Regions from separate parts of the Rhizobium sp. O111 genome, predicted to be linked through region 3. Evidence: riboswitches for the same ligand, from Rfam matches in the RefSeq annotation. Region 3 holds a riboswitch; each other region holds the start of a gene.

Region 1 (7,403 bases), on a different contig from region 3:
GGCGTCCAGTCCCTCCTTCTGCGCTTCGGCGCGGATATCGTGGGAAATCCGCATCGAGCAGAATTTCGGGCCGCACATGGAGCAAAAATGCGCGACCTTGTGCGCTTCCTTCGGCAGCGTCTCGTCGTGGAAGCCGCGGGCCGTTTCCGGGTCGAGCGACAGGTTGAACTGGTCCTCCCAGCGGAACTCGAAGCGGGCGCGCGACAGCGCATCGTCGCGCAGCTGGGCGGCCGGATGCCCCTTGGCGAGATCGGCGGCATGGGCGGCGATCTTGTAGGTGATGACCCCGGTCTTCACGTCGTTGCGATCCGGCAGGCCGAGATGCTCCTTCGGCGTGACGTAGCAGAGCATCGCCGTGCCGAACCAGCCGATCATCGCCGCACCGATGCCGGACGTGATGTGGTCGTAGCCCGGCGCGATATCGGTCGTCAGCGGCCCGAGCGTATAGAACGGCGCCTCGCCGCAGACGGCCAACTGCTTGTCCATGTTTTCCTTGATCTTGTGCATCGGCACATGGCCAGGGCCTTCGATCATGACCTGGCAATCCTTGGCCCAGGCGATCTTCGTCAGTTCGCCCAGTGTTTCCAGTTCCGCGAATTGCGCGGCATCGTTGGCGTCGGCGATCGAGCCGGGCCGCAGGCCGTCGCCCAGCGAGAAGGACACGTCATAGGCGCGGCAGATGTCGCAGATTTCCTCGAAATGCTCGTAGAGGAAGCTCTCGCGGTGGTGATGAAGACACCACTTGGCCATGATCGAGCCGCCGCGCGAGACGATGCCGGTGACGCGGTTGACCGTCAGCGGGATGTATTGGAGCCGCACGCCGGCATGGATGGTGAAGTAGTCGACTCCCTGTTCGGCCTGCTCGATCAGCGTGTCGCGATAGACCTCCCAGGTCAGGTTCTCGGCGATGCCCTCGACCTTTTCCAGCGCCTGGTAGAGCGGCACCGTGCCGATGGGGAGCGGCGAGTTGCGGATGATCCATTCGCGGATGTTGTGGATGTTGCGGCCGGTCGAGAGGTCCATGACGGTATCGGCACCCCAGCGCGCCGCCCAGACCATCTTCTCGACCTCTTCGGCCATCGAGGAGGTGACGGCGGAGTTGCCGATATTGGCGTTGATCTTCACCAGGAAGTTTCGGCCGATGATCATCGGCTCGGCTTCGGGGTGGTTGATGTTGGCGGGAATGATGGCGCGTCCGGCGGCCACTTCCTGGCGCACGAATTCAGGCGTGACGTGATCGGGAATATGCGCGCCGAAGCTCTCGCCGTCGCGGATCATCGCGTCCGCCTTCGCCTCACGGCCGAGATTTTCGCGGATGGCGATGAATTCCATCTCCGGCGTGATGATACCGCCACGCGCATAGGCAAGCTGGGTCACGGCCTTGCCGTCGGTGGCGCGCAGTGGCTGGCGCTTACCCGGGAATTCGGGTGTCAGGCGCTCGCCGCTGGCAAAGCCGTTATCCTCGGGCCTTACCCGCCGGCCGTCATAGGCCTCGACGTCGCCACGGGCGAGAACCCAGTCGCGCCGGAGCGCGGGAAGGCCGCGCTCGATGCTGATGTCGGCGCCTTCGACGGTGTAGATGCCGGACGAATCATAGACCGTGACCGGCGGCTCGCCTGAGGTCGGGTGGACGCTGATCTCGCGCATGGGAACGCGGATATCCGGGTGGATCTGGCCCGGGATATGGATCTTGCGGGAGGCCGGCAGCGGGCCGGTGGTGACTGTGGGGGTGATGGTCTTTGCGGCGATATTCATGGTTTGAGGCTCCAAGTTTTCGATTGGAGACCCAGTCCTCAGCCGGAATGATGAAAAGACGCCGGCATGGAATCCACGCGGGAATCCCGGCCTTCGAGCGCTTGCACCGTCCCTACGCCAGTATGAACTGGATCAGGTTCAACGGGTCACTGCGCACGATAGCAGAATCTCAGCCCCTTGACGGGACACCCCTGGTGAATGACGCAAGGTTATTGCTGACTAACGGTCTGCGTCAAGCCGTGTGTCGGATTATTGGTCTGGACAGCCAAGTCCTCCGTAAACTGGTCGTGTACGGCAAGTCCTGCAAATAGCGGCTTGGCCTGCTGGTCAGGCTGCTTGACGCAGGTCGGCTTTTTTCATCTCCTTCAAGTCGTTCATGTTGAGATAGCGGTTTGCCTCGAGCCAGTTTTCGTGGGTCTCTACTGCGAGCGAACGGATGAGGCGTAGGCAACTGTCCTCGTTGGGAAAGATGCGCAGCACGATCGTCCTGCGTTTGATCTCCTCGTTGAAACGCTCGAGCATGTTTGTGGACTTCATGTGTTTGTGGTGCTGGCGAGGCAGCCTGTAGAAGGTGAATGTCTCCTCGATGGTCTCCTCCGCCCAGCTTGCGAGTTTGGGGTATCGCGGTGACCATTTTCTCAGCCAAGCAGCGAGATCGCTCTTGGCCTCTGACAATTCCCGGCGATCATAGATCCAACGCAGTTCCTGGAGGCAATCGTCGTCTGCTTTGCGCGGCAGGTGATCGAGTGCGTTGCGAAGGAAATGAACATAGCAGCGCTGGAACCATGCGTCGGGCAGCACCTCGCGAACGGCGGCGCGCAAGCCGGCATGGTCATCGGCAACGATGTATTCGACACCGTGCAGTCCGCGCTGTTTGAGGCCGAGCAGGAAGTCCTTCCACGACGAGTGGCTCTCTCGGTTGGCAAGCTCGACTGCAAGGATCTGACGACGCCCTTCCCAATCGATTCCGAGCGCGACAAGCACGGCGCACGAGCGAACGACACCTGCCTGGCGGACTTTCTCGTACTTCGCATCGATGATGAGATAGGCGAACGGCTCGTCCAGCCGCCGTTCGGCAAAAGCCGTCAAACTCTCGTCCAGTCGCTTGTTGATCGCGGATATCGTCGAAGCTGAGAAGCTGTGGCCGCATAGCTCTTCAGTGATCGCCTTCACCTTCCGGGTCGAAACGCCCTGAACGTACATCTCCGCCAGCGACGCTACTAGCGCCTGTTCGGAGCGTTGATAGCGCTCAAACAGCTCAGTTGAAAACCGCCCATCGCGGTCCTGCGGCACTCGCAGCTCCAGCTTGCCGACTCGCGTGATCAGCGTTCGATTGTAATGCCCGGAACGATAGCCGATCCGAGCCTCGGCCCGTTCACTCTTTGCGGCACCGAGTGCCTCGGTCATCTCGCCTTCCAGCATCTCTTGCAGCAGATCCTGCATAATCATGCGCAATGCGTCGTGGTTTGCACCCATCAAATCTTTGACGGCGGCTATCGATGGTTTATTCTCACTCCTGGTCATGGTGGGGCTCCTAGGGAGTTGGTGACGTTAGACATCACCAGCCTGCCATGGCCGCTCAAATCCTCAATAGATTTTTGCAGAACCTCCCGCACACTACCCGTAAACTTGCCTGATATCTCCTAGGTTGTTGGTTCGTACCCCATCAATGCGTACAGCTACTACCAGGCTGATATTCAGGCCGCCCAATATGGGACGTAACGCGCGTTACGCTTTCCTTGGCCGGGATCGGCTGGTGCGATGCGGTTGAGCTTAATCGACTCGGTAATAACGGCCGAGACTGCCTGATATTCGTCCATAGTGTTCGGCTTTCAGATTGTCGAATACCGTCGCCACGGCGCTCAGCCACTTCCTGCGGGACGCGCATCGTCGCTTCCTTGGGAATCCGGTTCGTGCCGTGAATCTCCCATTCCCGGTAGACGGCGTCACGTATTCCATGGCCCGCTTCGCGACGGCCAGGCTCCTCCTCGTGAAGCATGAGCGAGGTGCCGGGCAGGAGGCGACCGAACGCTTTTTTCGGGCGTGGCGGGACAGATGCGCTTTGCCTTCTCCAGTTTCGAGATCTGGCAGTTCGAAAGCGGAATCTGCTCACTTGTACGCTCCGCGTCGATCCTCGAGGAGCGGTATCCAGAGCGCCGGTCCGTACTTATGCGGCGTTGGCGCGAGCAAGATCGAGACCGGCGCTCGTTCCTGACAGTTTCTGACGGAGCGACCGCGTTTTCGCCCGACGTCTTTGCCAAGTTCCTAGCTGAAGAGGACGACGCTCCTGTCGTGATGCTGAACCTTCTACGGTTCGTCCCAGATGGCGGCCGTGAACGGCATTTGCAATACCTGAGACTGGCCGAACCCATTCTTGCCCGCTTTGGCGCACGGATCCTATTCCGTGGCGACGGCCTCGACGTTCTGACGACGGGGCAGGTGGAAGGGTGGGACGCGGTGCTGCTAGTGCAGTATCCCCGGCGGACCGCCTTCCGTGAGATGGTGGAAGACGCCGAGTACCAGAAGGCGTTCGAGGTGGGAAAGGCGGCGCTTGCAGATATCGTCCTGCAGCCTCTGCAGATCTCGAAAGGACTTTGAAACAACCTAGGCTGCCGCGCCGTAAAGCTGCGGCAGCCCTCATGCGCTTCGCGCGTTCGCACTGGAGGCGTGGCAGGGCTCCTCAAGCGGAAGTGGGTTTTCGATTCAAGATCCTCATCGTCCGTATCTGCGCCGCAAGCGCGAGCATCGCCTTCTACACCGTTTCATCCGATCTGTTCGATGTTGCTTGCGATGTCCTGGATGACTCTTTCAGCGGCGTCGTCGACGGGTGCGACCTTTCCAGTTTTTACAAGCAGACCCCTCAGCGCCCCGGACGCTGACACTCCCTTTTCGAGAAGCAGACGCCGGTCGGCAGGGGCTAGCGTCTCCACACGGTTCGCCGCCCGTACGAACTCTGAAATCATGTCGGTCGTCACGGTCAAAGGGAGTTCACCTCCGGCATAGGCTTGCCCGCGAACTTGGAAGAGTTGACGTCCCGAGACACTCTGCGAGGAGTGCCTTTTTCCCTGATCGTTTTCGTCACGGAACCGAATCGATGTTCACGCTTTGATTCGCTGAATGTCAGGAGAGTATCGCGTCATGAACAGCTCCCACGTCCAGGTTCATATCCGCCCGCTCCATGTCGAAATCGACGGTCTCGCGCGATACCGCCAGGCCTATACCGTAGACGAGCTTGCGGGCCTGCTGCTCAGCGTGAGCTGGCCCCTCAGCGGAAAACAGACGTCCGAGTTCCACCACGCGCTCGCGACCTCGCTCGACGCCTTGGAATTTTATATCGATCCGGAGGTGGCGCGCGCGGCATTCGTAGACGCCGCGCATGTCGCAGGGCTGCACGTGCTGCCGGACGACATGTCGGCAATGAAGCTCGCGGGTTGAGAAAAGAAGCCCCGCCTCGGGACGGAGCAGGCTGAGGTCATGCTGCACCCAGTTAGTTGAAGCCAGACGAAACCACTATCTCCCGCTCGTACGACGTGTTCCTTAGATCAGTGTAAGTAGTCCTCATGAGTAGCCGCCGACCATGCTCCCAGCCGCTTCTAGCCGACGACGCGCCAGTCAGGAGCCGCGCGAGAAAGCCCCGCGATCCCAAGCAGCCGCAACTGCCTTTCGACGCGATGCCGGAGAGAGTCGAGCCCTGCCTCGCGCAGCTCCGTCCGAAGCCGCCCGGCCGTGACAGGTATCTGTATGAAGTGAAGCTGGACGGCTACAGGCTGGCCATCCACATTGAGCCAAAACGGGTTCGCATCCTGACCCGCGGCGGGCACGACTGGACGCACCGATTTCCAGCCATCGCGGCCGCGGCGAAGGAACTGGGGGTGGCGACCGCCATCCTCGACGGGGAGGCGGTGGTCTACGACGCCGAAGGACGGACCGATTTCGGAGCGCTGCAGCAGAGCCTGGGCGGCCGCGGGGGAAAGCGGTCGTCGAGCGAGGCAATATTCGTCGCGTTCGACCTCCTCTATTTCGATGGACATGACGTCCGGGGCATGGAGCTTGCGAGCCGACGCCATCTGCTGGAAAGCCTGCTGGCCGACGCCCCGGAAGCGATACAGTTTTCCGAGGAGATCGAAGGGGACGGCGACGCCATCTTCGAAGCAGCCTGCGTGCACGGTCTCGAAGGCATCATCGCAAAGGACAGGGACAGTGCCTATCGATCAGGCCGTCTCGGCGACTGGTACAAGATCAAATGTATCCAGTCCGAGAGCTTCATGGTCGTCGGCTACGAGCGGTCGGCGTCCGCGCGCGGCGGGATCGGCAGCCTTCTCCTCGCCGCCTGGAGCGGCCACGACCTCGGCTACGTCGGATCGGTCGGAACCGGATTCAAGGAACGCGACGCCCAGGAGCTGCGCGGCCTTCTCGACAAGCTGGCAACGAAGAAGGCGCCGGTCGCTTACGAGGGTCGGCGGAAAAACGTCGTCTGGTGCCAGCCGACTTTGGTCGCTGAGATCGAATTCAGGGCATGGACGCACGACGGGAAGCTCCGCCATGCGGCTTACAAGGGGCTGCGCGACGTCCAGGACAATGCCGCCGTCTACCGGATCGAGAGCTGACATCCTGCACTTCAGTCCTCACGCGGACGGCGCGCAACATTTTTGGAATCTCGCGCGTTTCAGGTGTTCCGAAGAAGGAGACAGTCATGTCAAAACGCGAACTCATCGACACCGGAACCGACCAGCGCTACGTGCGCCGCGACGAGAAGGGACAGTTCAAGAAGTCGACCGACGTGGGCCGGTCTTTGTCCGCAGACAAGCGTCACAAGTCCAAGACGGAAGCGAAGCGCGGCGAAGGTGATCGCGGCGACCACCATGCGAAGCACTGATGCAGATCGGTCCGTCGTTCAACGAACTACCACCCGCGGAGCGTCAGGCCGTCCCTGAACGGCTTGCCGTCACCCTCGAAACAAACGCCGCGTGGGCGAACGACGAGGGCAACGACGCATTGGGAATGATGATGCGTTCGGTCGGCACGGCCCTGCTATCCGTTGCGGGCGATTTGGCCGATACGGATATCGCGCTCGCCGAGGACGTCGCCGTTCGGGCGGTCGGCCCGATCACACGTCCCATCTCAGACATCCTCAGTATGCCGTCGGGCCGACACTTCATTGAAAGCGTTGACGCCTCCCAAACCGCGGACTGCTTGTTCTTCAGCCTTCCCGTCGCGCCCAGGCCTTGCGGAGCGCCGCCATCGTCTGCCGATAGGTCTCGAAACCCATCCGCTCGTAGTAGGCCTGAGCCACGGCGTTGTCCTTGCCGATGAAGGCCTCGATCTTCGACAATCCTGCTTCTATCGCAGCCTGCTCGCTAGATGCGAACAGTCTGGTGCCGACGCCGGTTCGAGCTGCGTGCGGCGACACGTGGGTTCCAATGCCCCCCAGCCGACCGGCGTGTCGTAGGCGTTGCCCTCGACGGCTCGGATCAGTGACTGAAAACCGAGAAGGCTACCATCCTCGTCTTCGGCGAGACTGCAGCGTATGCCAAGAGGATTGGCGACGTAATGATCCCGAACATACTCTTCGTCCGCCGGCATCCTGCGTCTGCCCGCCGCGACAAGCGTCTCGAGCATCGCGCTCATCGACGCCACGTCATCCTTGG
Region 2 (7,403 bases), on a different contig from region 3:
GGATGACGGCTCCGGCCGATTGCGCCTGATATCGACCGATCGCATCCGCCACCACATCGTGCACGGCGTTCTGCGCGCGGATATCGATGGAAAGCTTCACCGGCTCCAGGCTGCCGGCGATGGTGAGGCCTGTTGAGGCGAGCGCAGAGAGGCCTTGATCGTCGAGATATTTCTCCATGCCGCTGACGCCGTGATTGTCGATGTCGACATAGCCGAGAATATGCGCGGCGGTGCGGCCGCCGGGGTAGAAGCGCTTCACCTCGGGGCGGAAGCCGATGGCGGGAATGCCGAGTTTCAGCACTTCGCTCTGCTGCTTCGGGCTGAGCTGGCGCTTCAGCCAGGCGAAGTGCGAACGACGGTTGGAGAGTTTCTGAAATGTCGAGCGCTTGTCGAGATCGGGAAAGACGGTGGCGAGCTTTTCGACCGCGTCATCGACATCGACGATCTTGATCGGCTCGGCGAACATCGACACGGTGCGGATATCGGTCGCAAGCAGCTCTCCGTTGCGATCCAGGATATCGGGGCGCGATGCGACCGACGAAGGCTTGGGCAGGATGGCGGACGTGGAGGGGTCGCCATGCACGCCGTAATAGATGAGCTTGCCGCCAATGACGCTGTAGGCAAGCACCAGCACGGTGCCCAATATCGCCAGGCGCGATCTCGGCGTGGGCGCCTTGCGGCGCGGCTTGACCAGGCGCTTGCCGCCATCGCGAGAGCCGAACTCCAGGCTGACGAGCCGCCCGCTTCTGGATGCTAGAGTTTGGAGAATGGACATCGGATCCAGCTTGCTCGATAGCGCGCATACGAATTGTTAGTGCGCATCAGCTAGCGCCGAGAACGTTAATGCGGTGTTAACGAATTGCCTCGGCTTGGCGCATTTCACAAAGAAGTCATTCCAAGGTCGCCACCTTTCTACTGAAGGTGGCGACGTCGCCTAGGCGGGTGCTGCTATTGCTTGTCCGACGCCCTGTTTCCACAAAGCGCCCAGGCGATCAGCCGATCGACATCAGGCTCGCATTGCCGCCGGCGGCAGCGGTGTTGATAGAGGTAGAAACCTCCTCCAGCAGCCAGTTCAGGCAATAGGCTTCGGGATTGCGCTCCAGCTCCGCCGTCGAGGCCGCCTGCGTCAGGAGCAGCGGGCCGGACATGGCGGCGATTTCCTGCTGCATCGAGGCAATGCGGGCGCTGTCACCTTCGATGAGCGCGCCCGAGAGGATCTCGCTCGCGGTCCTGCCGTTACCAAAGTGCATACGCTGGGAGACGCTCAATGGAAGGTCCTTCAGGCTGCTGCGAAGGCTGTCGCTGCACTCGATGAATGCCTTGTTGCCGGTTGCCAGCACCGAGGAGATCTGGCGATGCAGGCCGACTTCCGAGACCGGTGCGCAGAAGATGGTGCCGCGTGCGTGCAGAGCGTAGATGTTGCGCTCGCCGACAGGGCCGGTAAGCTCGCTCTCCAGACCAAGCGCCGATTGGCTGCCGAGATTGCGGGCCATCTCGGCTTCTTCATGCAGTTCGCGCTCGTCGAGCCACTTGGCGAAATCCGAGAGCGCCGGATCGCTGTAGACCGAACTATGCTGCGGCGGGATCGGCGGCGTCTTCACCAGGCGGCCGAGATAGAGCGGTCCGCCGGCCTTCGGGCCAGTTCCGGAAAGTCCGCGCCCGCCGAAGGGCTGAACGCCGACCACGGCGCCGATGACGTTGCGGTTGACGTAGACGTTGCCGACCTCGATGCGGGAGGTCACGCGAGCGATGGTTTCGTCGAGGCGCGTGTGCAGGCCGAAGGTCAGGCCATAGCCCGTGGCGTTGATCTCATCGACGAGCCGGTCCAGATCCTGCCGGCGCCAGCGGATGACATGCAGCACGGGCCCGAACACTTCCCGCTTCAGTTCGGCGATGTTCTTGAGCTCCACGATCGTCGGAGCGACGAATGTGCCATGCTGCGTCTCTGTCGGTAGCTCGATGCGTTCGACCTGGCGGCCAAGCGCCTGCATCGACTTCACGTGGGTCTCGATGATCTCCTTCGCATCGGCGGTGATGACGGGGCCGATATCGGCGGAGAGGCGATTGGTGTTGGCGATCGTCAGTTCGCGCAGCGCGCCCTTCAGCATCGTCAGCGTGCGGTCGGCGACATCGTCCTGCAGGCAAAGAATGCGCAGCGCCGAGCAGCGCTGGCCGGCGCTATCGAAGGCCGATGCGATGACGTCGCCCACGACCTGCTCGGCAAGCGCCGAGGAATCGACGATCATGGCGTTCTGGCCGCCGGTTTCCGCGATGAGCGGGATCGGCTTGCCGTCGGCGGAGAGCCGCTTGGCGAGCTCTGCCTGGATCAGCCGGGCAACTTCGGTCGAGCCGGTGAACATCACGGCCGCCGTCTCCGGCGCAGCGACAAGCGCCGCACCGACGCTACCTTCGCCCGGAACCAGCTGTACGACATCCTGGGGAATGCCCGCCTCATGCAGGATCCTGACGGCCTCCGCAGCAATCAGCGGCGTTTCCTCGGCGGGCTTTGCCAGAACCGGGTTGCCGGCGACGAGTGCCGCGGCGACCTGACCGCTGAAGATCGCCAGCGGGAAGTTCCACGGGCTGATGCAGACGACAGGGCCCAGAGGCGCGTGTGACGGCCCCAGCGTCCGGCGCGCCTGTTCGGCATAATAGCGCAGGAAGTCGATCGCCTCGCGCACTTCGGCGATGGCGTTCTGCACCGACTTGCCGGCTTCGCGGATGATGAGGCCGAGGAGCGTCTCCATGCGTGTCTGCATGATGTCAGCGGCGGTGTCGAGCAACGAGGCACGATCGGCGGGCGAAACGCCGGCCCAGGATGCCGCTGCCGCCTTCGCCGCCTGCATCGCTGCTGCGACCTCCGATGGCGTTGCTTCACGCACCTGACCGACCGCGTCCCTATGGTCGGCGGGGTTGAGCACGTCGCGCGCGCCGTTGATGTCGGTCGCCTGGCTCGGCAGGGCGCGCCAGCCCCTAGTGGCGCTTTCGCCCAGCAGATGGGACAGGTGGTTCAGTACCGTTTCGCTGGAGAGATCGAGGCCCGCGGAGTTGACGCGGGTGCCGTAGAGTTCGCCGGGAAGCGAGATCTTGTCGTGCTTCTGCCCGACGATCGGCATCTTCGAGACGATCTCGGCCGGGTCGGCGATCAGTTCGTCGATGGAGACGTTTGGATCCGCGATCCGGTTGACGAAGGAGGAGTTGGCGCCATTCTCGAGCAGGCGGCGCACGAGATAGGCAAGCAGCGTTTCGTGCGTGCCGACTGGGGCGTAGATGCGGCAGGGGCGGTTCAGGTTCTGCCTGCCGACCACCTCGTCGTAAAGCGGCTCGCCCATGCCATGCAGGCACTGGAACTCGTACTTGCCGACATAATAATCCGAGCCGGCCATCTGGTAGATGGTCGCCAGTGTCTGGGCGTTGTGGGTCGCGAACTGCGGGAAGACGGCGTCGGTCGCCGCCAGAAGCTTCCTGGCGCAGGCGATGTAGGAAACGTCGGTGTAGATCTTGCGGGTGAAGACAGGGAAGTCCGCGAGGCCGTCGACCTGCGCGCGCTTGATCTCCGCATCCCAGTAAGCGCCCTTCACCAGGCGCACCATGATGCGGCGGCCGGCGCGGCGCGCGAGGTCGATGATAAAATCGAGCACGAAGGGGCAGCGCTTGCCATAGGCCTGGACAACGAAGCCCATGCCGTTCCAACCTTCCAGATCGGGATCGAGGCAAAGCGCTTCCAGAAGGTCGAGCGACAATTCGAGGCGGTCGGCCTCTTCGGCGTCGATGTTGAGGCCGATGTCGCAGGACTTGGCGATCAGCGCCAGCGCCTTCACCTTCGGCAGCAACTCGTCCATGACGCGGGCGCTCTGCGCGCGCGCGTAGCGCGGATGCAGCGCCGAAAGCTTGATCGAGATGCCCGGCCCTTCGTAGATGCCGCGCCGATCAGACGCCTTGCCGATGGCGTGGATCGCTGTCTCGTAATCCTTGTAGTAGCGCTTCGCGTCGTCGCCCGTCGTCGCGGCTTCGCCCAGCATGTCATAGGAATAGCGGAAGCCGCGCTGCTCGAGCGGCTTTGCCCGCTGCAACGCTTCGTCGATGGTCTCGCCGGTGACGAACTGCTCGCCCATCATCCGCATCGCCATGTCGACGCCCCGGCGGATCACCGGTTCGCCGCAGCGGGCGATCAGACGGGTCAGAGCAGCCGAAAGGCTGCGGTCGGCGACCGTCGATGTCAGCTTGCCGGTGACGACAAGACCCCAGGTCGCGGCATTGACGAAGAGCGAGCGACCGCCGCCGAGATGTGCCTTCCAATCGCCCTCGGAAATCTTGTCGCGGATAAGAGCGTCTCGCGTTGCCGTATCGGGAATGCGCAGCAGCGCCTCGGCCAGACACATCAGCGCGATGCCTTCCTGGCTGGAGAGCGAGTATTCGTGCACCAGTCCCTCGACGCCGGTTCCCTTGTGCTTGGCGCGCAGCGCTTCGATCAGCTTGCGGGCGGTGTCGGCGGCGGCTTTCCTGACGTGACCGGGAAGGGCGGCTGCCTCAACCAGGCGTGGCACGCAGATCGTCTCCGGCGTGCGGTAGGCAGCCGTGATGGCGCGGCGCAGATCACTCTGTTCGCTGATCGGAGTGGCAAATCCTTCAAAGGGATTTGCAGAGCCGTTGGCCTGCTCTACTGTGACTTCGACTGCTGCCGCGTCGGTGGTGATTGCCATGCTGGGCTCCTGATCCGCTGATGTTGGAAAGCTAGCAGATTTCAAAAAGTCAATTTCACTTGATTTTGAGCGTTCTAGTCTTTAGTTCGCTATTCAATATTCATATTGAAGGGAATTATTGTGGCTGGCGCGGGAAATATAAGAGAAATCGACCAATTTGATCAACGCATACTTGAGGCGCTCGTCGCCGATGGCCGGATGTCGGTGACCGACCTCGCCAAACGCGTGGGCCTGTCCAACACGCCCTGCCAGGTCAGGCTCAAGCGGCTGATCGAGGATGGCTACATTCTCGGCTTCCGCGCCATCATCGACGTCAACAAGCTCGGCCGCAACCATGTGGCGTTTACCGAGGTGAAACTCTCCGACACCAGGGAGAACGCGCTGAACGCGTTCAACGTCGCGGTTCGCAAGCTGCAGGAAGTCGAGGAGTGCCACATGATCGCGGGCGCATTCGATTATCTGCTGAAGATACGCACGTCCGACATCGCCAATTATCGCCTCGTGCTGGGCGAGAAGATCTCCAGCCTTCCCTTCGTCGCCAACACATCGACCTTCGTTGCCATGGAAGCGATCAAGGAGAACGGCGCCTGATCGGCGGTCGATTGCGGGCTCTGGGCTCCTGTCATTTTGCGCGTGACAGCGGTCGGCTTCTCTGACAGAACAGACCCATTGAGAGACAGGGGCGTTTGCCGACGGCAGACTGAGAAGTACCCTTTGAACCTGAACCAGATAATGCTGGCGGAGGGAGTCGCTCGGACCCTTCGGCATTGCTATCAGGGTTCCCGCGTCTTGCCCCGCCCGAAAGGGGCATGATGAAAGACGACAGATCTCCCGGTTCGATGCTTGATGCCATGCGTGCGCAAAAGCCGCTCGTTCAGTGCATCACCAATTTCGTTGCGATGAACGTCGCCGCAAACGTGCTGCTCGCGGCCGGCGCGTCGCCAGCCATGGTGCATGCCGAGGAAGAAGCCGGCGAGTTCGCGGCCATCTCCGGCGCGCTGACTGTTAACATCGGCACGCTCTCGCCGAGCTGGATGAACGGCATGCGCGCCGCCGCCAGATCGGCGAATGCCAGCGCTAGGCCATGGGTTCTCGACCCCGTCGCCCACTATGCGACTGCCTTTCGCAGGCAAGCCGTCGCGGATCTGCTGGCGCTTCGCCCGACCATCATTCGCGGCAACGCCTCCGAGATCATCGCGCTCGCCGGTGGCGAGAGCCGGGGGCAGGGCGTCGACAGCCGTGATCCCGTGGAGCAGGCGGAAGCTGCAGCCAGCCATATCGCAAACAAGCATCAGGCCGTGGTCGCGGTAACGGGCGAGGTCGACTTTGTCACCGATGGCGCGCGCGCCTGCCGCATCGAGGGCGGCTCATCGCTGATGCCGCAGGTGACGGCGCTCGGTTGCTCGCTGACATGCCTCGTCGGCGCCTTCGCCGCGATCAGGCCGGATGCACCGTTTGAGGCGACAATATCAGCACTCGCCATGTTCGCCGTCGCCGGTGAAGACGCGGCGCGCGGTGCGGAGGGGCCGGGTTCATTCTCCTGGCGGTTTCTCGACGTCCTCGCGGCGACAGACGGCGCCGCGATCAACAACAATGCGCGGGTGCGGATGCTATGAAAGGGATCGATCTTTCGCTTTATCTCGTCCTCGATCCCGAGCTTTGCGCCGGCATCGGCATGGTCGAAACAGCAAGGCGCGCCGTTGCCGGTGGCGCGACGGTCGTGCAGCTGCGCGACAAGCATGCCTCCACCGCGCGCATGATCGAGACCGGCCTTGCTCTGAAGGAAGCGCTTGCCGGGACGGGCGCTTTGCTTGTCGTCAACGACGATGTCGAGGCGGCCATCGCGATCGGCGCCGATGGACTGCATGTCGGCCAGGACGATATGGTCGTGCGCGCCGCGCGCGAGCGCATCGGGCGCGGCATGATCCTCGGCCTGTCGGTGGAGACCGAGGCGCTCGCGGCTGCGGTCGATCCCGCATTGGTCGATTATGCCGGCATCGGGCCGGTCTTCGCGACGCCGACCAAGCCGGACCATAAGCAGCCGATCGGATTCGACGGTCTTGCACGTCTCGTCGCCGCCTGCCCGGTTCCCTCCGTTGCCATCGGTGGGCTGAAGCTTGCGCATGTCAGCGGTGTTTTTGCAGCCGGCGCCGACGGGATTGCTGTCGTCTCGGCAATTTGCGGCACGGCCGATCCTCGCGCCGCCGCCCGCGAGCTTTCAGAGGCAATTCAAGGGAGATCACGATGATCCGTAACGTTCTCTCCATCGCCGGATCCGATCCATCGGGCGGCGCGGGCATCCAGGCCGATCTCAAGGCGTTTGCCGCGCGGGGCGTCTATGGCATGGCGGCGCTCACCGCGTTGACCGCTCAGAATACGCAGGGCGTATCCGGCGTTCATCTTGTCCCGCCAGGCTTCGTGGCGGATCAGATCAGGGCCGTGTTCGCCGATGTCCGCGTCGATGCCGTCAAGATCGGCATGATCGCCAATGCCGAAATCGCCGATGCGGTCGCCGACGTTCTCAAGCTTCATACCGGCATCCCGATCGTGCTTGATCCTGTGATGGTGGCCAAGGGTGGTGCGAAGCTACTCGATCCCGCTGCGGTCGATGTGCTTCTGCGCAGGCTGCTGCCGCTTGCGACGCTCCTGACGCCCAATCTGCCTGAGGCAGCCGCGTTGCTGCGCACCGATCTGGTCGAG
Region 3 (7,403 bases):
CGGCGTGCGGGCCTGCTCCGGCTGGAACAGGAATTCCTTCATGTAGCCGGTGACGTGGCGCTGCTCGCCGTTCACAAGCAGGTTCTCGCCGCGCCCGTCGGTGAGATAATGCGCCAGCGTGTCCTCGGGGTTCAGATCCTCGCGCTTCTGGTCGAGCGTGGCGATCTCCAGATTGGTGCCGAGCTTGATGATGCCGGTATCGGGCGGCAACTGGCCGGTCAGCATCTTCAGGAGCGTCGTCTTGCCGGCGCCGTTCGGGCCGACGAGGCCGATGCAATCGCCGCGATGAACGCGGATCGAAAACGGCGTGACGATCGGGCGTTCGCCATAAGTCTTGGTGATCTTGTCGGCTTCGATGACGAGCTTGCCGGATTCCTGCGCATCGGAGACGGTGGCCTGAACGGTGCCCTGCGGACCCTTGTGGCCGCGATAGCTGGCGCGCATCGTCTGCAGCTCGCCGAGGCGGCGCATGTTGCGCTTGCGGCGCGCGGTGACGCCGTAGCGCAGCCAGTGCTCCTCGCGCTCGATCGCCTTGCCGAGCTTGTGCTGCTCCATCTCCTCGGCCTCGAGCACTTGGTCGCGCCAGGCCTCGAAATGGGCGAAGCCACGGTCGAGGCGGCGCGAGGTGCCGCGGTCGAGCCAGACGGTGGCGGTCGAGACTTTTTCCAGGAAGCGCCTGTCGTGCGAGATCAGAACCAGTGCGCTGCGGGTCTTCTGCAGCTCGCCTTCCAGCCATTCGATGGTGGGTAGGTCAAGATGGTTGGTCGGCTCGTCCAAGAGCAGGATATCGGGCTCGGGCGCCAGAACGCGGGCAAGGGCGGCGCGGCGCGCTTCGCCGCCGGAGAGGTTCTTCGGATCTTCCTCGCCGGTGAGGCCGAGATGCGAGAGAAGATAGGTGACGCGGTAGGGATCGTCACCCGGTCCAAGCCCCGCTTCCGCATAGGCCTGCACGGTGCTGTAGCCGGCGAAATCGGGCGCCTGTTCGAGATAGCGCACGGTCGACGACGGGTGGCGGAACACTTCGCCGGACTGCGCCTCGACCATGCCGGCGGCGATCTTCAGGAGTGTCGACTTGCCGGAGCCGTTGCGGCCGACAAGGCAGATCTTGTCGCCGGGCTCCACCTGCAGGGCAGCACCGGCCAGAAGCGGCGCGCCGCCGAAGCTCAGGAAGATATCGTCGAGTTTAAGGATAGGGGGCGCCAAAAATCAGACTCCAGAAAGATCGTAAGGGCGGGCGAGCACGATGGCGCGGCCGCTTTGAAGCGAGAAGCGCACGGGGCCTTCCGCGACATTGGAAATGGTGCGCGACGAGCCGAAGGGCAAATGGAAATCGCTGAGCGGATAGCGCGCGTTTTCGATGAAGAGGCCGCTGAGCTCGCTGAAGGCGGGAACGGAAAACAGGCTGTTCTTCGGCAGATCGAGCGTGATGGTGCCCGTGATCAGCGGCACGGCTTCCTCCGTGCCCGAGGTGAGCAGTACATCGAGGCCGGTCTCGGCGAGGCTGACGGCGTAGATGAGGTGCTGCAGCGCGTGGTCTGAACGGTCGCCTGAAAGGGCGCCCACGAGGATCAGTCGCGTTGCGCCGCGCGCGATCGCTTCCGACACGGCGATCTCGCCATCGGTGGCGGCCTTGGCGGCGGGGTAGGGCTTTCGCGGAATGTCCGAGAATGCGGCCGTCAGATCATCCGGCGTGGAATCGAAATCGCCGACCCAGAGCTCCGGCCTGACATCGAGCGCCAGCGCGTGCCGCATGCCGCCGTCGGCGGCGATGAAACGGCTGCCGGAGACGGCTGCGCGAAGGCGCTCCGTCATGTGCAGCTCGCCGCCGAGCAGGATGGTGAAGGTGGATTGGCTCATGGGCATTGCCCATAGCGCAAAGCGGAGGAAAAGGGAAAGGGCGCGGACATGGTTTGTCCGCGCCCTCAAGCGTTTCTGCGATAAAGGTTGGCTTTAGAAACGGTAGGTCACACCGGCGCCGATCAGCCAGGGATCGAGCTTGGCCTTGCCGGTCATGTCGGTGCCGCCGACGTTCACGTTGAAATCGGGACGCAGGAAGATTTTCTTGACGTCGACGTTGAGGCCCCAGTGCTCGTCGAACATGTAGTCGAAGCCGGCCTGGAGCGCGACGCCGAAGGTGTTGTCGATGTCGAGGCTCTGGGCGCTTTTGCCCTTCTCGTTGTAGAAAATGGTGTAGTTCAGACCGGCGCCGAGATAGGGCTTGAAGTTGCCGAAGTCGGTGAAGTGGTACTGCAGCGTCACCGTCGGTGGCAGCAGCCAGGTCTTGCCGACATCGCCGAGGCTTTCGATCGAACCCTTGCCGGTAACGTTGGCGAATGTCGTGCCGAGAATGAGTTCGGCGGCGATGTTGTCGGTGAAGAAGTAGGTGACGTCGAATTCAGGAACGACCGTGTCCGAATAGGAGAGATCCGAGCCGGCGACGCCGCCGACATAGCCGGAATCCTGGGTGATGACGCCAAGCGCGCGCAGGCGGATCATCCAGGGGCTCTGGCTCTGTGTCGCTTCCTGTGCCGCGGTCGGCTGGGTCAGGTCGGCGGACATGGCCGGATGGGCGGCGGCAACCAGAACGACGGCAGCGAACATGCCCTTTAGTTTTGCCAGGCGGCGTTTCATTCGATTCTCTCCTAGGTTTTATGGTCAGGGGGAGTTCTATGAAACGTGGCAAGGTAACTGTTTGATTCAGATCAATCTCTCGATCTATTTTCCGGCTTTTGGTGTCGCGGGCAAGTGTTTGTCGCGCATGGCGAAAACGCGCTCGAAACCGGTCATGTACCGATCAAACAGCTCGGCGAAGTTTTTGGCGTCCTCGGACGACCAGTCGGAGACGACATCCTTGATGATTGCGAGCTTCTGAGATTTCAGTTCCGTGAGCAGGCTCCAGCCGGATGGCGTGATCACCACCAGGATCCGCCGGGCGTCTTGCTGAGATGCCGCGCGTTCTAGAACACCGCGGCCCACCATGTCGGCGACAATGCGGCTTGCGCGGGACGGATCGATGCGCATGGCCTCGGCAATCGTTCCCACGGTCACCTCGCCATTTCTGCGGGCGAGCTTGACGGCTTCGAGAACATCCAGATGTGAGAGCTCCAGATCCGGAGCCACTTTTTCGATGGCGAGGCGGGCAATCAGTCGTCGCCCCGTGATCATGCGCATACGGCTCATGCTTTGGCCGATATGGGCGATATCATCTTCGGTCGGCGTGGTGTCGGGGTCGATTTGCAAAGTATCTGTCATGGGGTGGAGGATAACAGAAGCGATCGGGGAGGAAAATATGCTGATGTCATTTATATGACGTTGACATTTATATGCTGATAGCACATAAATTGCGCCCTAACCAGAAAGATCGCCCCCATGAACCCACAGATCGCAGCGCAGCCGCTGGTGACCGACCCCCGTCGCCGGCTCATTCTCTTTCTTTTCCTGATGACCGCCATGTTCATGGCCATGCTCGACAACCAGATCGTCGCCACGGCGCTTCCGACAATCGTCGGTGAGTTCGGGCATCTTGAGCGGTTCAGCTGGGTCGGCTCGGCCTATCTGCTGGCTGTCAGCGCGGTGATGCCGCTCTATGGCAAGCTCGGCGATCTCTTCGGCCGCAAATATGTGATGATGGCCGCGATCCTGATCTTCACCGTGGGTTCGGCGGTTTGCGGGCTGGCGGTGTCGATGAACACGCTGATCGCCGCGCGCCTGCTGCAGGGTCTCGGTGGTGGCGGGATCATGGTGTCGATCTTCGCGGTGACGGCCGATCTCTTCGAGCCGCGCGAGCGCGCCAAATACCAGAGCTATGTCAGCCTTGTGCTGATGGCGTCGGGCGCTATCGGGCCCGTGCTCGGCGGCACGATGAGCGATCTCTTCGGCTGGCGCTCGATCTTCCTCGTCAATATCCCGATCGGCGCCGTTGTGCTTGGCGGCTTGGTTTTCATGCTTCCCTATCGCAAGCCGAACCGTCGCCCGACGATCGATTATGCCGGCGCCATTCTGCTGGCGCTGACGACGACGAGTATTGTGCTTGCCGCTGATGGCGCGCAGGTGTTCGGGTCGCTGATCGCCCCGCTTAATCTCGCAATCATCACCGCCGGCGTGGTCTTCCTGGTGTCGTGGGTGTTCGTCGAGCGCCGTGCCGCCGAACCGATCATTCCGCTGTCGCTGTTTCGCAATTCGACCTTCAGCCTGCTGCTGATCATGTCGATCATGAGCGGCGGCATCGCTATCGGCATGGTGAACTACTTCGCGCTCTTCCTGCAGACCACGACAGGGCTTTCTCCGTCCGCGGCCGGGCTGCTCTTCATCCTGCTGACCGGAGGCCTGATGTGCGGGTCGATCTCGGCCGGACGGATCATCTCGGTGACGGGGCGCTACAAGCCGTTCGCTATCGCCAGCCTCAGCTGCAATGCCTTGGCCTTCGCGCTGTTGTCGCAGTTTCATGCCGGCACGCCGATCATCTTCATCGGCGCGGTGATGACACTGCAGGGTGTCGGGGTCGGCCTGGCACAACAGGTGCCAATCATCGGCGTGCAGAACGCGGCGCCGGTGCGCGATATCGGTGCGGCGACCGGTTCGGTGACACTGTCGCGCATGGGCGGGGCCTCTATCGCGATCTCGATCTACGGCGCGATCATCGGCTCGCAGCTCTCGCGCGTCGGCTCCTCCATTCCCGGCGTTGCCGATATCGAGCAGCTGACGCCGAAGATGCTGGCCGCCTTGCCGGAGGCCGCACGCCAGGCGGTTGCCGAGGCCTATGCCAATGCCTTCGTGCCGCTGTTCATGACCTCCTGCGGCATCGCTCTGATCGGGCTTGTAGCGGCCCTGATGTTGAAGCCGGTCCAACTGCCGCGCACGGGTGGCGCTGCGCCCACGAAAGCGGCTGCCGACGCCGCCGAATAGCCACGAACCTAGCTGACAAACCCTGGCCGACGTCCGCTCTTGCCAGACGCCGGCTACGGATATACACCTTGCGACGCTCTAACGGGGTGCCTCGTATCTTCAAGGATGCTTGGCTGAGAGGCTTGCGAAAGCCAACCCGCGGAACCTGATCCGGCTAACACCGGCGGAGGGATTAGACGCGTGACACCAGGCACCGCCCTTTTCCCCTTCATTGAACCTAGAGGAGAGGTGTCATGACCCATTTCAAGACCTATGCGCTCGGCGCCGCCATGCTGTTGGCGGGCTTTTCGGCAACGGCAGCATACGCCGCCGACAAGACGCTCACCATCTACACCTATGAGAGCTTCACCTCCGAATGGGGTCCCGGCCCGAAGGTGAAGGCGGCGTTCGAGAAGACCTGCGGCTGCACGGTTAACTTCGTAAGCGTCGCGGATGGCGTGGCTCTGCTATCGCGTTTGAAGCTTGAGGGATCGGGCACCAAGGCGGATGTCGTGCTTGGCCTCGACACCAATCTGATCACCGAAGCCAAGGCTACCGGCCTGTTCGATGCGAGCGGCGTCGATACCAGCGCGCTGCAGGTCCCCGGTGGCTTCAAGGACGACGTCTTCGTGCCTTATGACTACGGCCATTTCGCCGTGATCTACGACACGCAGACGATCAAGACGCCGCCGGCGAGCCTGAAGGAGCTGGTAGACGGCGATCCCGCGCAGAAGATCGTGATCGAGGATCCCCGCACCTCTACGCCGGGCCTCGGCCTGCTTCTCTGGGTGAAGTCGGTCTATGGCGACAAGGCGCCGGAAGCCTGGGCCAAGCTCAAGAAGCGTGTACTCACGGTGACGCCCGGCTGGTCGGAGGCCTATGGCCTGTTCACCAAGGGCGAGGCGCCGATGGTGCTCTCCTATACGACGTCGCCCGCCTATCACATGGTTTCGGAAAACACAGATCGCTACCAGGCAGCCGCCTTCTCCGAGGGACACTACATCCAGATCGAGGTGGCGGGCCTGCTGAAGAACGCGCCGGACAAGGCGCTGGCGCAGGACTTCCTGAAGTTCATGGTCACGCCTGGCTTCCAGGACACGATCCCGACCAACAACTGGATGATGCCGGTGTCCAAGACTTCGGAGCCGCTGCCGGATGCTTTCGGCAAGCTCGTCAATCCGTCGAAGACCTTCCTGATGAGCTCGGATGAGGTCGCCAAGAACCGCAAGGCCTGGATCGACGAATGGCTGGCCGCCATGAGCATGAATTGATGAGCATGAACTGATGCTTATTGCGCCGTCCGAAAGACGATACGCGCTGGCCGGCGGGGCGCTCAGCCTCGCCGCCATCATCGTCTTCGTGACGGTCGCGACGCTATCCCTGCTGATCTCCACCGACGGCATGCCTGTCGGTTCGATCGTTTCTGATCCATACATCCTGCGCGTCTTGCGCTTCACGCTTTTACAGGCGACGCTGTCGACGTTGCTGTCGCTCGTGCTGGCCATCCCGGTGGCGCGCGCGCTGGCGCGGCAGCCGCGGTTTATCGGCCGCATCTGGATCATCCGGCTGATGGCGGTACCGATGGGGCTGCCGGTGCTGATCGGCGCGCTCGGCCTGATCGGCATCTGGGGCCGGCAGGGCGTCGTCAACACGATGCTGTCATGGGCGGGTATCGATCAACCCGTCAGCATCTATGGTCTGTCGGGCATTCTGCTCGCGCATGTGTTCTTCAACCTGCCGCTTGCCTGCCGACTGATGCTGGCGGCGCTGGAGCGGGTGCCGGGCGAATACTGGCTGGTGGCGAGCGGTCTCGGCATGCGGCCGGTGTCCGTCTTCCGCTTCATCGAGTGGCCGGTGCTGCGTTCGGTTATCCCTGGCGTTGCCGGGCTGATCTTCATGCTTTGCGCCACCAGCTTCACGCTGGTGCTGATGCTCGGCGGCGGACCGGCAGCGACCACGATCGAGGTGGCGATCTACCAGTCGCTGCGCTTCGATTTCGATCCTGGCCGCGCGGTGGGCCTGTCCCTACTGCAGATCGCGTTGACGGCCGTGGTGCTCGGCATCCTATCGCTGCTGCCGGCATCCGGAGATGCGGGGCTGACGGCGGGCCGCACGATCCGGCGCCCTGATGGCGCGCTGCTCGGTGCATGGGTCGCCGATCGCGCGCTTCTCACGTTGGCGGTGCTGTTTCTCGGCCTGCCGCTGCTTTTCATCGTCATCGCCGGCCTGCGCGCCGATCTGATGAAGCTCGTCGGTGAAGCGATCTTCTGGCGAGCGCTTGCCACCAGCGGTGTGATGGCGCTCTCGTCGGCCTTGCTGTCGTTCGCCCTGTCGATGCCGCTCGTGCGCGCGCGCCATACGCTTTCGCTTGAGCGCAAAGCGCGGTACGGCACGCGGTCCTTCTTTGCTGCCATGGGTGCGGCATCATCGCTCGTGCTGCTCTTTCCGCCCATCGTTCTCGCCACGGGATGGTTCCTGGCGGCGCGGGATGTCGGTGACGTCAATGTCGTGGCGCCGGT

Evidence for each region. Region 3 has a riboswitch for thiamine pyrophosphate ahead of thiB (thiamine ABC transporter substrate binding subunit). Riboswitches for the same ligand answer to the same signal wherever they lie in the genome.
Region 1: it holds a riboswitch for thiamine pyrophosphate, as region 3 does, so the genes downstream of both, thiC (phosphomethylpyrimidine synthase ThiC) here and thiB (thiamine ABC transporter substrate binding subunit) in region 3, are expected to answer to the same signal.
Region 2: it holds a riboswitch for thiamine pyrophosphate, as region 3 does, so the genes downstream of both, thiM (hydroxyethylthiazole kinase) here and thiB (thiamine ABC transporter substrate binding subunit) in region 3, are expected to answer to the same signal.

Annotation. Positions count from the first base shown of each region.
Region 1 covers NZ_JBSHXL010000003.1:1,063,569-1,070,971, forward strand. Annotated here, with positions in the region: gene thiC (phosphomethylpyrimidine synthase ThiC) at 1-1,755, opposite strand, end outside; TPP riboswitch at 1,847-1,958, opposite strand; gene ACVTFQ_RS31055 (IS256 family transposase) at 2,083-3,279, opposite strand; gene ACVTFQ_RS31060 (DUF1330 domain-containing protein) at 3,811-4,353, shown strand; gene ACVTFQ_RS31065 (hypothetical protein) at 4,518-4,736, opposite strand; gene ACVTFQ_RS31070 (DUF982 domain-containing protein) at 4,894-5,190, shown strand; gene ligD (non-homologous end-joining DNA ligase) at 5,316-6,362, shown strand; gene ACVTFQ_RS31080 (hypothetical protein) at 6,449-6,631, shown strand; gene ACVTFQ_RS31085 (GNAT family N-acetyltransferase) at 6,956-7,165, opposite strand; gene ACVTFQ_RS31090 (GNAT family N-acetyltransferase) at 7,096-7,403, opposite strand, start outside.
Region 2 covers NZ_JBSHXL010000002.1:1,270,592-1,277,994, reverse strand. Annotated here, with positions in the region: gene ACVTFQ_RS25450 (peptidoglycan D,D-transpeptidase FtsI family protein) at 1-775, opposite strand, end outside; gene putA (trifunctional transcriptional regulator/proline dehydrogenase/L-glutamate gamma-semialdehyde dehydrogenase) at 993-4,703, opposite strand; gene ACVTFQ_RS25440 (Lrp/AsnC family transcriptional regulator) at 4,824-5,294, shown strand; TPP riboswitch at 5,372-5,467, shown strand; gene thiM (hydroxyethylthiazole kinase) at 5,516-6,319, shown strand; gene thiE (thiamine phosphate synthase) at 6,316-6,951, shown strand; gene thiD (bifunctional hydroxymethylpyrimidine kinase/phosphomethylpyrimidine kinase) at 6,948-7,403, shown strand, end outside.
Region 3 covers NZ_JBSHXL010000001.1:3,391,533-3,398,935, reverse strand. Annotated here, with positions in the region: gene ACVTFQ_RS16995 (ABC-F family ATP-binding cassette domain-containing protein) at 1-1,203, opposite strand, end outside; gene ACVTFQ_RS16990 (thiamine diphosphokinase) at 1,207-1,863, opposite strand; gene ACVTFQ_RS16985 (OmpW/AlkL family protein) at 1,951-2,631, opposite strand; gene ACVTFQ_RS16980 (MarR family winged helix-turn-helix transcriptional regulator) at 2,716-3,252, opposite strand; gene ACVTFQ_RS16975 (MDR family MFS transporter) at 3,370-4,905, shown strand; TPP riboswitch at 4,978-5,094, shown strand; gene thiB (thiamine ABC transporter substrate binding subunit) at 5,175-6,155, shown strand; gene thiP (thiamine/thiamine pyrophosphate ABC transporter permease ThiP) at 6,169-7,403, shown strand, end outside.